DNA from 2 places in the Acidovorax sp. LjRoot66 genome. Region 1 is predicted to be linked to the other one. Evidence: predicted binding sites of a transcription regulator. Region 1 holds the regulator's gene; the other holds the start of a gene.
The links. The regulator LexA, encoded in region 1, represses DNA repair genes until DNA is damaged. The targets are predictions, from matches to a motif close to ACTGTATNNNNATACAGT.
Positions count from the first base shown of each region.

Region 2: imuA (translesion DNA synthesis-associated protein ImuA) is a predicted target of LexA. The motif match lies at 2,647-2,664, and genes of this name have one in related genera.

Region 1 is NZ_CAXUQU020000001.1:4,228,714-4,236,013, forward strand. It holds gene adk (adenylate kinase) at 1-360, shown strand, start outside; gene ACSQ3Y_RS19855 (DUF3617 domain-containing protein) at 463-951, opposite strand; gene ACSQ3Y_RS19860 (DUF6152 family protein) at 1,085-1,564, opposite strand; gene ACSQ3Y_RS19865 (hypothetical protein) at 1,585-2,004, opposite strand; gene ACSQ3Y_RS19870 (asparaginase) at 2,027-2,980, opposite strand; gene lexA (transcriptional repressor LexA) at 3,064-3,738, shown strand; gene ACSQ3Y_RS19880 (hypothetical protein) at 3,926-4,330, shown strand; gene ACSQ3Y_RS19885 (D-2-hydroxyacid dehydrogenase family protein) at 4,544-5,551, shown strand; gene ACSQ3Y_RS19890 (branched-chain amino acid ABC transporter substrate-binding protein) at 5,765-6,895, opposite strand; gene ACSQ3Y_RS19895 (hypothetical protein) at 7,027-7,300, opposite strand, start outside.
Region 2 is NZ_CAXUQU020000001.1:4,869,876-4,877,175, forward strand. It holds gene ACSQ3Y_RS22865 (error-prone DNA polymerase) at 1-201, opposite strand, end outside; gene ACSQ3Y_RS22870 (Y-family DNA polymerase) at 214-1,737, opposite strand; gene imuA (translesion DNA synthesis-associated protein ImuA) at 1,697-2,527, opposite strand; tRNA gene ACSQ3Y_RS22880 (tRNA-Pro) at 2,930-3,006, opposite strand; gene infA (translation initiation factor IF-1) at 3,246-3,494, opposite strand; partial or broken gene ACSQ3Y_RS22890 (CBS domain-containing protein) at 3,834-3,950, opposite strand; gene ACSQ3Y_RS22895 (ABC transporter substrate-binding protein) at 4,349-5,536, shown strand; gene ACSQ3Y_RS22900 (LysE family translocator) at 5,692-6,330, shown strand; gene ACSQ3Y_RS22905 (branched-chain amino acid ABC transporter permease) at 6,358-7,221, shown strand; gene ACSQ3Y_RS22910 (branched-chain amino acid ABC transporter permease) at 7,268-7,300, shown strand, end outside.

The sequences.
Region 1 (7,300 bases):
GGCGTGAAGCTGGACCACGTGCTGGAGATCGACGTGCCCTTCGAGGCCATCATCGAACGCATGAGCGGCCGCCGCTCGCACCCCGCCAGCGGCCGCACCTACCACGTCAAGTTCAACCCGCCCAAGGTGGAAGGCAAGGACGACGTGACCGGTGAAGACCTGATCCAGCGCGACGACGACAAGGAAGAGACCGTCAAGAAGCGCCTGCAGGTCTACAGCGACCAGACCCGCCCCCTGGTGGACTACTACAGCCAGTGGGCCAAGGCCGACCCTACCGCCGCCCCCAAATACCACGCCATCAGCGGCATGGGCAGCGTGGACGACATCACGCAGCGGGCCTTTGCGGCCCTCGCCAGCTGACCAACTGACCCGCTGATTTTTCAGCGGCACCAACAACAAAGCCGGGCAATGCCCGGCTTTGTTGTTTTCTGACCCGCTGGGGCCAGCTTGATCGGAAGGCGATTACTTGGACTTGGGGGGCACGGGCATGTTCGGCATCGTCATGGCACCTGGCTTCTGGCCGGCGGCGCAGGCCCCCAGCCAGCGCGCCTCCAGCACTGTGGTGTCATTGGTTTTACCCATCATCGGCGGGTTGTAGGTGTTGTTCACCACGACCTTGTAGTTGCTGGTGAAATCACCCGTGGTGACGGTACGGGAGGTGATGTTGACCGAACCCATCTTGCATTCCGCGCTGCCCGTGATGGTGTTTCCGTCGCGCTTCATGTCGTTCTTGCTGCACATGGTCTTGGACGTTTCCAGGGCCGTCTTCTGCATCTGTGCCTCGAAGGCTTCATCCGTGCACTGCTGCATGACGGTAGGGGGCGCACCCTCACCAGAAGTCGCCTTGAGCTCCCACAGCCCCGGCTTGCGCTTGGGCAACTCCAGGGCCTGTGCGGGCAAGGTGACCAGGACCACGGCAGCGGCAGCGAGAGAAAGGGAGAAACAGCGCATAACGACTCCTGCAAAGTAATGTGCGGGATGATAGTGGCGGGAAACCCCGACGCCGCACGCACCCAAGCACATCAAGGAAACGAAACGTGCACTATTCGACGATCCCGGCGCCCACCCGCCGGGCCATCAGCGATCAGGCCGGACTCGAGCGCAGCCCGTAGACCTTGCCATCCACGAAAAGGTACTCGACCCGCAGCACCGCCTCCCCCTTCTCCTCGCGCAGCGTGAAGCCCAGTACCGAGATCGCTGCGCCCGGCTTGATCTCGGCCACCTGCCAGGCCTGCATGCGGGTCAGCGGGGCCAGCTCGATCTCCCACTTGCGGTCCTTGCGCGTGGGCAGCACGGCACGGGCCAGCAGGGCCTTGCCATCGACCGGTGCCGTCTGCGCGGGCAAGGCGCGCTGCGCCAGGTTGGGCGGCAACGCCAGGTTGGCGGGCAGCTCCAGCTCCAGCTCGGCATGCGGGTTCTGCCAGCGCACCTTGCGCACGGTGCCTTCGAGATAGATCGGGCGGTCCGCGTCGAAGCTGCTCCAGCCGTGGTGCGCATGGGCCGCCAGGGGAACCAAGGGAAGAACACTGGCCACGGCGAGAACCTGGCGACGCTGCAAAGGCATGAAAATTCTCCTTTCGAATGTCAGAGGTACGCTATCCACCGGCCACAGGCGACGATGGCCAGCCAGATGAAGGTGGACAGCAGCATCTGCGCCCGCGCCAGGCCATCGAGCCGTGCGAGCGAACCACGCCCATGAAACCACGCCGCGTTGCAGCCGGCAAGCATCAACAACAGCATCTTCAGGGTGAAGGCCCGGTTGGCGAGCAGCTCCTGCGGCTGCGTGGCAAACATCACCAGGCCCGACAGGGCCGCCATGCCAAAGCCGCACAGTGCCAGCGAAAGGCTCAGGCGCGCCAGATCCCGGGGCGGCAGCGCGGCACCCAGGCCAAACACCCGCAGCTCCAGCAGCACCAGGTTACCGAGCAGCAGCGCGATGCCCACGATGTGCACCACCTCCAGCGCCGGGTAGGCCCATACATGGGCGCGCAGGGCAGTGAACATAAAGGGCATCCTGGCGTGGTGATCAGTGCAACAGCTCGAGCATCAGCGTGATGCGGGCCTTCACGGGGGACAGGCCGGGCGCAGCCGCAAAGGCATCGCCCTGCGTGGGCAGCAACTGCCCTTCGGCGCAGCGCGTGGAACGCACCACGCGCACACCCACCGCCTGCGCACGCGCCAGCGCGTCCCCCAGCGCATGGTGGATGGTGCCATTGCCTGTGCATGCCACCACCAGCCCCTGCACGCCCTCGCGCACCAGGGCATCCACCGCGCGGCCACTGGCTCCGGCGTGGCTCACGACCAGTTCCACCCACGGCCAGGGGGAGTCGGCCGGCAAGGTGGCAATGGCTGTGGCAGCCTTGCCGCCAGGCGCCTGGGGCCACGCCTGCACCAGGCGGGCCGCGCCCTCTTCCACCCACCCTAAGGGCCCAGCATCACCGGAGCTGAACGGGTCCACCCGGTAGGGGTGCACCTTCTGCACGCGCCGCGCGCCATGGATGGTGCCGGCAGCCACCACCACCACGCCCTGCGCACCGGCGGTGGCGGCCACGGCCACGGCGTCGAGCAGGTTCTGTGGGCCATCGGGCACCAGCGCGGTCGATGGGCGCATGGCGCAGGTCAGCACCACGGGCTTCGAGGCGTGGAGCACCGAATGCAGGAACCAGGCCGTCTCTTCGATGGTGTCGGTGCCATGGGTAATGACGACACCGCGCACGGAAGGGTCCCGCATGCACTCGTCACAGCGCAGCGCCAGGGCACGCCACACACCCACCTCCATGTCCTTGCTGTCGATCTGAGCCACCTGCTCGACCACCAGAGGCCCGCCAGCCACCGTTTCTAGCCCCGGGACGGCCGCCAGTAGCTCGCCCACCCCCACCTGTGCGGCCGTGTAGCCGATGTTGTCCCCCGCCTGCGCAGCGGTGCCGGCAATGGTGCCGCCCGTACCCAGAACCACAATTTTTTGCGCACTCACTTGCATACTCCGAAAAACTGGTGAAAAATACAGCTACTGGATTAAAAAACAGTTATTTGCCACTTTACCGGCACACACTGGAAACCACCATGCTCGACAACCCCAAGCTCACGGCCCGCCAGCAACAGATTCTGGACCTGATCCAGACTGCCATTGCGCGCACCGGCGCCCCCCCTACCCGCGCCGAGATCGCGACCGAGCTGGGCTTCAAGTCCGCCAACGCGGCCGAAGAGCACCTGCAGGCCCTGGCCCGCAAGGGTGTGATCGAACTGGTCAGCGGCACCTCGCGCGGCATCCGCCTGCGCGGCGAAACCGTGCGCTCCATCAACGCGGCGCGCGGCACCCAGTTCAGCCTGCCCATTCCCGGCCTGTCGCAGCTGATGCTGCCGCTGATCGGCCGGGTCGCGGCGGGCTCACCCATTCTCGCGCAGGAGCATGTCGATCAGACCTACAGCGTGGAAAACAGCCTTTTCCAGCACAAGCCCGACTACCTGCTCAAGGTGCGCGGCATGTCCATGCGCGACGCCGGCATCATGGATGGCGACCTGCTGGCCGTGCAGTCCACGCGCGAGGCGCGCAATGGCCAGATCATCGTGGCCCGCCTGGGCGACGACGTCACCGTCAAACGCCTGCGCCGCACGGCCACCGGCATCGAGCTGCTGCCCGAGAACCCCGACTACCCGGTGATCACCGTGCAGCCCGGCGAGCCCTTCGAGATCGAAGGCCTGGCGGTCGGCCTGATCCGCAACACCATGCTCATGTAGCGCCACGGGTCCGCGGCACCCCCTGCGCAAGGCAGGGAGGCCGCAAAGGACCCGGCGTGCATGGCCCAGGTGGCGGGCGTTTGGCTTGCGGGGTGCGGAGTTTCCGCGCCACTGCGGGTCAGCCCTGGGCCCGTGCACATCCCTCGCAATCCTGCCTGTGTTCACCACCGACCTTCGGAGTCTTCACATGGGAATTGCTTCTTTGACCTTCTCGGCCTTCTCGCAACCGCTGCATGCCCTGGCACGCTGGCTGCAGCCGGCCATGCATGGCGGGCTCGATACCGCGGTAGCACGGCCACGCACCTGCAAGGCACCGCTGCCAGCCACCATCCAGGTGCCCGCATGGCCGGGTGCAGTTGCAGCCCGCATGCCGCGTGACGAGCCCACGCTGGCAGCAGCAGGAAGCCGCTCGCCAACCCCTGCCCCAGGCACCGAAGCCCCGTGCAGCCACGGCCAGGCACGCCGCGTGGTACGGGTGCTCCGGACAGCCGCCTCGGGTGCCGATGCAGGGCGCCTCGTGATCTCGGGCCGCATGGCCGATGTCTGCGCGGAGCTGGACCGCATGGCCGCCCGCGAGGCACTGCAGCACTGAAGAGCGCCATTCCCTGGGCATGGCGGGCAAGGCCAACACCGGCCTTGCCAAGCCACGGGTACCCATGGCCCGCAGTGCAGGTGCGGGGCGGTGCTCCCGCTCCGCGCAAATCGGCGCCCCAGGGTGCCCGGCATTCACGCAGCGTTGCAAATGCCGTGCGCCAGATGGGCCTTGTGGCGCAAAGACTGCAGCGCTCCAAGGCACAATGTCGGGATGAACATCGTGATCCTCGACGACTACCAGGATGCAGTGCGCAAGCTCCATTGCGCCACCCGGCTCGACGCCTACACCGCCAAGGTCTATACCAACACCGTCAAGGGCCTGGGGCAATTGTCGATCCGGCTCAAGGATGCCGACATCATCGTGCTGGTGCGCGAGCGCACCCAGATCACCCGCCAGCTGGTCGAAAAGCTGCCGCGCCTGAAACTCATTGCCCAGACCGGCAAGATCGGCAACCACATCGACGTGGCGGCCTGCACCGAGCGCGGCATTGCAGTGGCCGAGGGCGTCGGCTCGCCGGTGGCGCCTGCAGAGCTGACCTGGGCCCTGGTGATGGCAGCCACGCGCCGGCTGCCGCAGTACATCTCCAACCTCAAGCACGGCGCCTGGCAGCAGTCGGGCCTGAAGACCGCCTCCATGCCGCCCAATTTCGGGCTGGGCACGGTGCTGCGCGGCAAGACACTCGGCATCTGGGGCTATGGCCGCATCGGCCAGCTCGTGGCCGGCTATGGCCGGGCCTTCGGCATGAACGTGCGCGTCTGGGGCCGCGAGGCATCGCGCGCCCAGGCCCTGACCGATGGCTACCAGGCCGCCACCACGCGCGAGGAATTCTTCTCGCAGTGCGACGTGATCTCGGTGCATCTGCGCCTGAACGACGAAACGCGCGGCATCATCTCGCTCGAGGACCTGTCGTGCATGAAGCCCACCTCGCTGTTTGTGAACACCTCGCGTGCCGAGCTGGTGGAGTCCGATGCCCTGATCGCCGCGCTGAACCGAGGCCGCCCCGGCATGGCCGCGGTGGACGTGTTCGAGAGCGAGCCCATCCTGCAGGGCCACGCCTTGCTGCGCCTTGAGAACTGCATCTGCACCCCGCACATCGGCTACGTGGAGCAGGACAGCTATGAGCTCTACTTTGGTGCAGCCTTCGACAACGTGATCAACTTCATCAAGGGCACGCCCACCAACATCGTGAACCCGGGTTCGCTGCAGGTGCGCCGCTGACGCCCCCCTGCCGCCAACGCAAGCAGCGTCGGCAGCACCAACGAAAAAGGCTTCCCGAGGGAAGCCTTTTTTGATTCCGCGAGGCACCACCCGAAGGCAGCGCTCCCGCATGGGATTGCATTCGACCGGATAACTAGGCGGGGAGCCGCAGACAGTGCTGTAGCACGGCAAGGCACCCCAACGACGTTAGCCGGTTGAAGGCAAGTCCATCCCTTAGTTCAGGGGGGTCTTCTTGCCGTCCTTGTAGTTGTACAGGGTGATGGCTGGGTTCTTCATTTCGCCGTTGGGTTCGAAGGCGATCGTCGAGGTCACGCCCTTGAAGCTGGACTTGAGCAGCTCGGGGGTGTAGACCTTGGGGTCCACCGAGTTGGCACGCTTCATGGCGTCCACGATCAGGTACGTGGCGTCGTAGGTGTAGGGGCTGTACACCTGGAACTGGTTGGGGTACTTGGCGTCGTACTTGGCCTTCCAGGCCGTGCCGCCAGGCATCTTGGCCAGCGATGCACCGCCTTCGGCGCAGATCACGTTGGCCAGGGTCTTGGCGCCGGCGGCCAGCTTGGCGATTTCAGCCGTGCAGATGCCGTCACCACCGAAGAACTTCACGTTGCCCATGCCCAGCTGTTCCATCTGGCGCAGCATCGGGCCACCTTGGGGGTCCATGCCACCGAAGAACACGGCATCAGGGTTCTTGGACTTGATGGCGGTCAGAATGGCCATGAAGTCGGTGGCCTTGTCGGTCGTGAACTGCTCGTCCACCACCTTGATGCCCTTGGCGGAAGCGGTCTTCTTGAACACGTCTGCAACGCCCTGGCCGTAAGCGGTACGGTCATCGATGATGGCGACCGTCTTGAGCTTGAGCGTGTCCACGGCGTAGGCAGCCAGGCCAGCGCCCAAGGCGTTGTCGTTGGCAATGATGCGGAACGTGGTCTTGTAGCCTGGCTTGGTCAGGTTGGGGTTCGTGGCCGCGCCGGTCACGTGGGGGATGCCGCAGTCGTTGTAGACCTTGGAAGCAGGAATGGTGGTACCGGAGTTGAGGTGACCCACAACGCCAGCCACCTTGGCGTCGCACAGCTTCTGTGCAGCGGCCGTGCCTTGCTTAGGATCGGCTGCGTCATCTTCTGCCTGCAGTTCGAACTTGATCTTCTTGCCGCCGATCGTGATGCCCTGCGTGTTCAGTTCTTCAATGGCCATGCGGGCGCCATTTTCGTTGTCCTTGCCGTAGTGGGCTTGGGCGCCGGAAACCGGAGCCACGTGGCCGATCTTGACCACCTGCTCTTGTGCAGAGGCCACACCAGCAGCAGCCGCGATAGCAGCAACCACGGTCAGTTTCAACTTCAATTGCATATCAATCTCCAGTAAAGATAAACGCTGAGAATTAGTCTTGTGTCTCAACGCAGGCGAACATATCGCAATTTACGGGCCAGATCATTAGGGAACACGATTAAATGAGGGAGAAACCACAGGGGAATACCCTGTCATCCCTTTGTCGGCGCAGTGTGGCTGCCTGCGAGCTCATCGGCCACGGCCTCGTATACCGCGTGGCGGACCACGGATTCGATCTCCTCGCGCAGCCTGGGAAGCACCGACCGCGTCTGCTCCTGCACCACTGTGGCGATGGCATCGCGCAGGCGCTGGTCCAGCGCCACGTCCACCCGCTGCATGACCCGGTGCACCATGTACTCCTCCATGCCCTCTGGCAGTGCACGCGCAGCGGTCTGCTGCCCCATATTCGGCACCACGGGGGCTGCT
Region 2 (7,300 bases), 640 kb from region 1:
TACCACGCCGGCCACCGAGCATTCGTCGGTCAGCGCCAGGGCCCGGTAACCCAGCTCGGCCGCGCGCGCCACCAGATCCTGGGGCTGCGAGGCGCCGCGCTGGAAGCTGAAGTTGGAGATGCAGTGCAGCTCGGCATAGTCCGGCAAGGCCAGCGGTGCGGCGGGACTGACTGGTGGGCGATCAGGAAGGGTATGGGTCATGGTGGGTTTCCATCACGCATACAGGCCTTGCAGGAACCAGCGGTCGCGCGACGCCCCCGCAGGCGCATGCGCCAGCCGTTCGCGAAAGATCCAGACGCGTCCGGCCACAGGGCTCAGGGCCACGAAGTAGTCGCGCTGCACCAGTCCGCTGCGGCTTTCCGGAGGCTGGCTGCCATCGTTCTCACCTGTTGGTTGGGCGCAGGCCCCCTCCTCCCACCAGGCGGCATCGAAGCGGTGCGGCCCGGCCAGCAGGCTCAGCGGGCCCTGGTAGCACGGCCGGTGGCCCCGCATGTCCAGGCGCTGCGGGGTGCGCAGCAGCCAGGTGGGCCACAGCACGGCCTCGGGCGCATGCGCTGCGTGCAGCACCTTGGCCACAGCGGTCCCTGACGCCGTGCTCGCCATGGGCTGCCAGCGCTGCATGCATTCGGGCCGGTGGTCTGCGAGCAGGGTGACGGACTGCACCTGCCCGGCCCCCAGGCGGGCCGAGAGGCGCTCGACCAACTGGTGCCAGGCCTCGCCCTCCTGGTCACCGGCGGCCGACGATCCGTCGGGCGGCAGCAGGTGGGCGCTGGCATGGTGCAAGGGCGCGGTCTCCAGCGCGCGCAGCGTGATCTGGTTGGCCGGCGCAGCCAGGGGCGTGCGCGCCAGGTTCTCGGCCAGCAGGCGGCGCAGGTGGGCCAGCTCGTGCGTGGGCTGGGCGGTGCGCACGGGCAGTGCATGCCAGGGGGCAATGAGCACGCCATCGACCCGGCGCAGGTCGTGCCGCCAGGCCAGCTCCAGCGCCAGAACGCCCTGCTGGCGCGCCTGCAGCCAAGCCTGCAGGGCCGACAGCAGGCGGCTGGCGGACCACAGCAAGGCGTCGGCCGAGGTGGCGAGCGCGGGCAGCTCGGCCGTCAACTCGAAACGCTCGGGCAACTCCACCCAGGCGTGGTTGTGGGCGATATGGCCGTAAGCCCGGTCCAGCGCCAGCAGCACGGCCGCGCCCAGACGCCGGGCCACGCCGTCGCGCGGCAGCGCGCGCAAGGCGCCCCAGGTGCGGCAGCCCATGCGTGCCAGGCTGGGCAGGTGCGGGTGCAGCGCCGTCAGGGTATGCAGCGGCAGGCCATCGGGCAGGTGCCTGGGCAGGGGCTGGCCTGCCAGCTGCAGGCGCAGCAGGGCCAGGGCCTGCAGCGAGGTGGGCGCCTCGGCAAAAGGGGTTGGGCATCTGGCGGCAGGGCATTCCTGCGGCACAGGTCCATGCGATGGGTTGCCCGTTGCCGCGGGCGGTTCGGCGGACCATGGCGGGCTGCGCAGCTGCAGTTGTGCCAACAGTGCCTCGCGCCCGCCCCACAGGCGTTCGGTGGCCGAGACCTCCAGCAACAAAGCCTCGCCCTCCACGCTCGCCACGCGCGGCGTGAACTGCAGCGCCCACCAGAGCGCATGCGGGGCCTGCGGCAAGGGCTGGCGCGGCCCGGCTGTGGCCGACAGCAATGCCACGCCAGGGTCGGTATGGCTGTCAGTGGGGGTTGGCGGCAACGGCCATGCGATCCAGTGCATGCTGCACACCTCCTACTGGCAGGCGATCCCGCCACGCCGCCAATGGCAGCACCACGGCAGGCCGGGCTGGCTGCTGTGGGGCGCGCCGCCCCTCCCCGCGTGCTGCCGACGCGGCCAGCACCCGGGCCAGCGCCGCATGGCTGGCAGGCAGCGCCAGGGGTTGCTCCATGGGCGGCCCACGGCGCTTGAGCACCTGCACCTGCATCTGCGCGCCACCCGAGCCATCGACGGCCTCGACCCACAACCGCAGCGGCGCGGGAGAGGCCTGCTGGCGCGCCCTGGCCGGGCGGAACACCCACAGCAGCTGCCCCATCTGCGCAGCCGCCAGCTGCAGCCGCCTCAGCGATTCGGGTGCCGCCTGGGGCAGCCAGGCCAGCACCGCCTGCACGTCGCGGCAGCGCAGCGCCTGCTCTGCCGCCCACAGGGCCTGCGCTGCAGAGGTGGTCTGCACGCGGCACAGCCGCGCCGCATCCAACCCACCCGCACGCAGGGCCGGTGCAAACGGTTCATAGGGCGGCGCCACCAGCACCACGGCCCCCGGCCGCGCGGCCGTGGCCTGGGCCAAGGCTGGCAGCACCAGTTGCCACACATGCAGGCCCGCCGCCGGCTGCAGCACCTCGGTCATGGCGCCCACAGGCCAGCCACCACCAGGCAACTGCGCATCGAGCCCGGCATGCCCCGTGGCCTGCACCCGCGCCATGGCCGCTGTACCCAACTGGTCGGCCAGCCACACGCCTGCCAGACGCGGCGGTGCGCTGGCAGTCAGGGAACGGAGGGGAACGGCGGACATGGACAGAGCAACCGAGGGTGGGCATGTGCAAGGTCAGGCGACGGCGGAAAACCGCTGCGGACGCGCCAGGGCCCTGGACAGGGCATGCCTGTGCATGGCGCCCGGGATCAAAGCCAAATACTGTATTTTCATACAGTTATCGTACCCGATTACGGGTCGCATGGTGGCTTTTCAGAGCATTCCTGCAGGTCATTGGCACCCGCCAGAACTCTGGCCCAGGCTGCGCGGGCTTCATGGCCCACCACGGCAGAAAACTCGGGGGAAAGGATGATGCGGGGGAGATAAGCAATGGCAAGCCGTTGCACCCTCGCTTGCAGCGTCAGCGCGAACACGCTTGCGTGCAATGGTGGCCCGGAAATGACAAAAGGCCTGCAGAATTGCTTCTGCAGGCCTTGCCAATAATGGTCGGAGCGGCGGGATTCGAACTCGCGACCCTCTGCTCCCAAAGCAGATGCGCTACCAGGCTGCGCTACGCTCCGACAGCTCGTATTCTAACCCGGGAAATTTCGGGTTCTGACCAAATGCGCGCTTTTTTTGAATTTTTTGCAGCGACTGCACCGGACCAGGGTTCCATCGGCAGTGCTGTCATGCATCCAGGGCGATGCAAACTGCGGCGATGGGGGAAACTCAATCAATCAACAACCAAGGGGAAAATACAACGGCGAACCAGCCAGCAAGCACCAGTGCGGCCACATCGTGGCCACGTGGCGGCCTGCAATCAGCGGCTCGACGGACCTGGGCCGCGGCCAGCCAGGTGGCGGAAGGTGATGCGGCCCTTGGAGAGGTCGTAAGGCGACATCTCCAGGGAGACCTTGTCACCCGCCAGGATGCGGATGTGGTGCTTGCGCATCTTGCCGCCGGTGTAGGCAATCAGCTGGTGACCGTTGTCCAGCGTCACGCGAAAGCGCGAGTCGGGCAGCACTTCGGTCACGGAGCCTTGCATTTCAATCAGTTCTTCTTTGGCCATGTTCTCTTGTCTTTTCAAAAATCAAAAAATCTGGTGATCGGCCTGAACGCTGGGGCATCCACCACGGCCTATGCAGCGTGGTCGGGCTCGACACACGGTGCATTGCGGGCGGTGGGAGTCGCTGCACCCGGGGCGCAGATCAGGCAGAGGGCCGGGGAGACGGCTTCATACGGATTTGCATTTGACCGTGTAGCCAGCAACGACGCTACACGGTTAAAGGCAAATCCGTATCAATGGACAGGCAGAGCGCTGTGCATAGCCTGTCGATTGTACCGCGATGTACCCGGGCTTGCCTATGGCATGGGCGCAGCAGTGTCGCGGGACGGCACCAGAGCCCCTTCAAGCAGCCGGATCCTGGCCCTGCACGGCCACCGCCAGGGCGCGCACCAGATCGGTCTGGGGGATGATGCCCACAAGGTGCCCGCCCTCGACGACGATGGGGATGTGGTGGTGCCCGCCAGCCGCAGCAGGCCTTCCAGGTCGGCGCGGCTCACGTCCAGCACCTGAAGCGCAGGTGCTCGCGACCATCGATGCCAGCGCGGCCGAGCAGAAATGGCGCTCGCTGCTGCCAGGGTGGGAAAAGGTGGGCACTATGCTCGAAACTACCTATCGCAACCCCTCAAACCGCTGCACATGGCCAAGAAAACATGCTCTATACTGCATGTACACCGCATTGAATGCAGTTTACTTCACACCTGTTTTCGCCATGGATGGCCCGAAAACAAGCCTCACGGAACACGCCCGTGAGCCCATGAAGGACACCAGCAGCCAGCGCCGGTACGGGTAAGCCATAGGTTTTCACACAGGGGCTTGGGGTTAAATTACTTTAAGCCTAAACAAAGGAGACACTCCCCATGACCACTCGCCGCCTTGTCATCAGCCGCAGCGCAGCCCTCGTCGGCGCCGCATCCACCGGCCTGCTGCTGCCCTCCATCGTGCGCGCCCAGAGCGGCAAGGTGCGCGTGGGTTTCATGCTCCCCTATACCGGCACCTTCGCCCAACTGGGCGTGGCCATCGAGAACGGCGTGCGCATGGCCATCGACCAGCAGGGTGGCAAGCTCGGCGGGCGCGAGATCGAGTGGTTCAAGGTGGACGATGAGTCCGAGCCCAGCAAGGGCGTGGAAAACGCCAGCAAGCTGGTGCAGCGCGACAAGGTGGACGTGCTGATCGGCACCGTGCACTCCGGCGTGCAGATGGGCATCCAGAAGGTGGCGCGCGACACCGGTGTGCTCAACCTGATCCCCAACGCCGGCGTGCATGCCGCCACCCGGGGGCTGTGCGCGCCCAACGTGTTCCGCACCTCGTTCAGCAACTCCCAGCCCACGCTGGCCCTGGGCAAGGCGATGGTGGACAAGGGCCACAAGAAGGCCGTGTGGATCACCTGGAAGTACGCCGCAGGCGAGGAAGCCTTCGAAGGCTTCAAGCAGAGCTACACCGCAGCCGGCGGCACCATCGTCAAGGAGCTGGGCCTGCCCTTCCCGAACGTGGAGTTCCAGGCGCTGCTGACCGAGATCGCGGCCCTCAAGCCCGATGCCGTGGCCTGCTTCTTCGCCGGTGGCGGTGCGGCCAAGTTCATCAAGGACTACGCGGCCGCCGGCCTCAAGGACAAGATTCCGCTGTACGGCTCGGGCTTCCTGACCGAAGGCGTGCTCGATGCGGCCGGCCCCGCAGCCGACGGCATCATCACCACCATGCACTACAGCGACTCGCTGGACACGCCGCGCAACAAGCAGTTCCGCCTGGAATACGCCAAGGCCTTCCGCAGCCAGCCCGATGTGTATGCCGTGCAGGGCTACGACACCGGCCTGCTGCTGGTGCAGGGTGCCAACGCCGTCAAGGGCGACCTGGCCGCCAAGCCCGCGCTGTACAAGGCGCTCGAGAGCGCCGTGATCGACAGCCCGCGCGGCAAGTGGACCATGAGCAAGGCCCACAACCCGGTGCAGGACATCTACCTGCGCGTGGTCGAGAACAAGGAAAACAAGGTCGTCGGCATTGCGGCAAAAGCCCTGTCCGACAGCGGCGCCGGCTGCCGCATGGCCTAAGCACCACCGCACACCTGGCGCAGCGGCGGGCCTCGGCCTGCCGTGCGGAGCGCTGGCCCTGCGGGTTTTGACACAATGGCAGCGCCTGCCAACTCGGCAGGCCAGTCCTCCGTGCGCCCGGACTTTGCGGCCACCCCCTTGGATCACCCTCTTCCATGACCCTCAGTACCTACCTGCTCTACCTGGCCGCCGTGGCCCTGCTGGTGCTCTCGCCCGGCCCGACCATGCTCATGTGCATGACCGCCTCGCTGCAGCACGGCCCGCGCAAGGCCGTCGTGGCGGCCGCCGGCAGTGTGACGGCCGTGCTCGGCACCATGCTGCTGTCGGCCCTGGGCCTGGGCGCGCTGCTGGCCGCGTCCGAGACCGCGTTCTGGGTGCTCAAGGCAGCGGGCGCTGCCTACCTGATCTGGCTCGGTATCAAGACCTTCCGCAGCCAGGGCAGCGTGTTCGACCAGATGCCCGAGGGCGCCACTGCGGCACCCGCCGTGCCCGCGCACCGGCTGTACCTGCAGGGCCTGATCGTGGGCGGCAGCAACCCCAAGGCCATCCTGTTCTTCACGGCCTTCTTTCCGCAGTTCCTGAACCCCACGCTGTCCTTTGCGCCGCAGTTCGCCATCCTGGCCGCCACCTTCGTCGCGTTCGAGTTCACGGTGCTCACGCTGTGCGCCTTGGGCGTGGCCCGGCTGGCCCCAGCCCTGCGCTCGGGCAACCGCATGCGCTGGTTCAACCGCGTCTCGGGTGGCCTGTTCACCCTGATGGGCTCGCTGCTGCTGGCCACGCGCCGCGCGGCCTGACCCCGCTACATCCACCTGCCGCACGCCATGGACTTCGCTACCTTCCTGATCCAGTTGCTCAACGGCGTGCAGTACGGCCTCTTGCTGTTCATGCTGGCGGCCGGCCTCACGCTGATCTTCGGGATCATGGGCGTGGTGAACCTGGCGCACGGCAGTTTCTACATGCTGGGTGCCTACCTGGCGTACTCGCTGTCGGGGTATTTCGGCAGCCTCACGCTGGCCATCCTGGGCGGTGCGGTGCTGGCCGTGGCCTTCGGGCTGGCGCTCGAGTGGCTGCTGTTTCGCCACTTCTACCACCGCGACCACCTGGACCAGGTGCTGCTCACCTTCGGGCTGATCTACATCTTCGAGGAGCTGCGCTCCATCCTCTGGGGCGACGATGTGCACGGAGTGGCCATCCCGAAGCTGCTGGACTGGTCGATCCCGCTCACCGACACCCTTTCCTACCCGGTGTACCGCCTGTTCATCTCGGGCGTGTGCATCGTGCTGGCCATCGGCCTGTACCTGCTGATCTCCAAGACCCGCCTGGGCATGAAGATCCGCGCCGGTGCCTTCAACCGCGACATGGCCGAGTCGCTGGGCGTGAACATCAAGCTCATCCACGCCATCGTGTTCGCGCTGGGCGTGGGCCTGGCGGCCATGGCCGGCATGGTGGCAGCCCCCGTCTCCAGCGTCTACCCCAACATGGGCTCCTCGGTCCTGATCATGTGCTTCGTGGTGGTGGTCATCGGCGGAATCGGCTCGGTGCGCGGGGCCCTGATCTCTGCGCTGCTGGTGGGCCTGGTGGACACCTTCGGCAAGGTGCTGCTGCCCTCCGTGGCCGGCATGCTGGTCTACATGCTGATGGCGGCCGTGCTGCTGTGGAAACCCGAAGGTCTTTTCAAACAATGACAGTCGTTCCTGTGATCCTTGCCCTGCCAGCGCCCCGGAGGCCCGCATGAGCACACCCCGCACCAACCTGGAGGTGCTG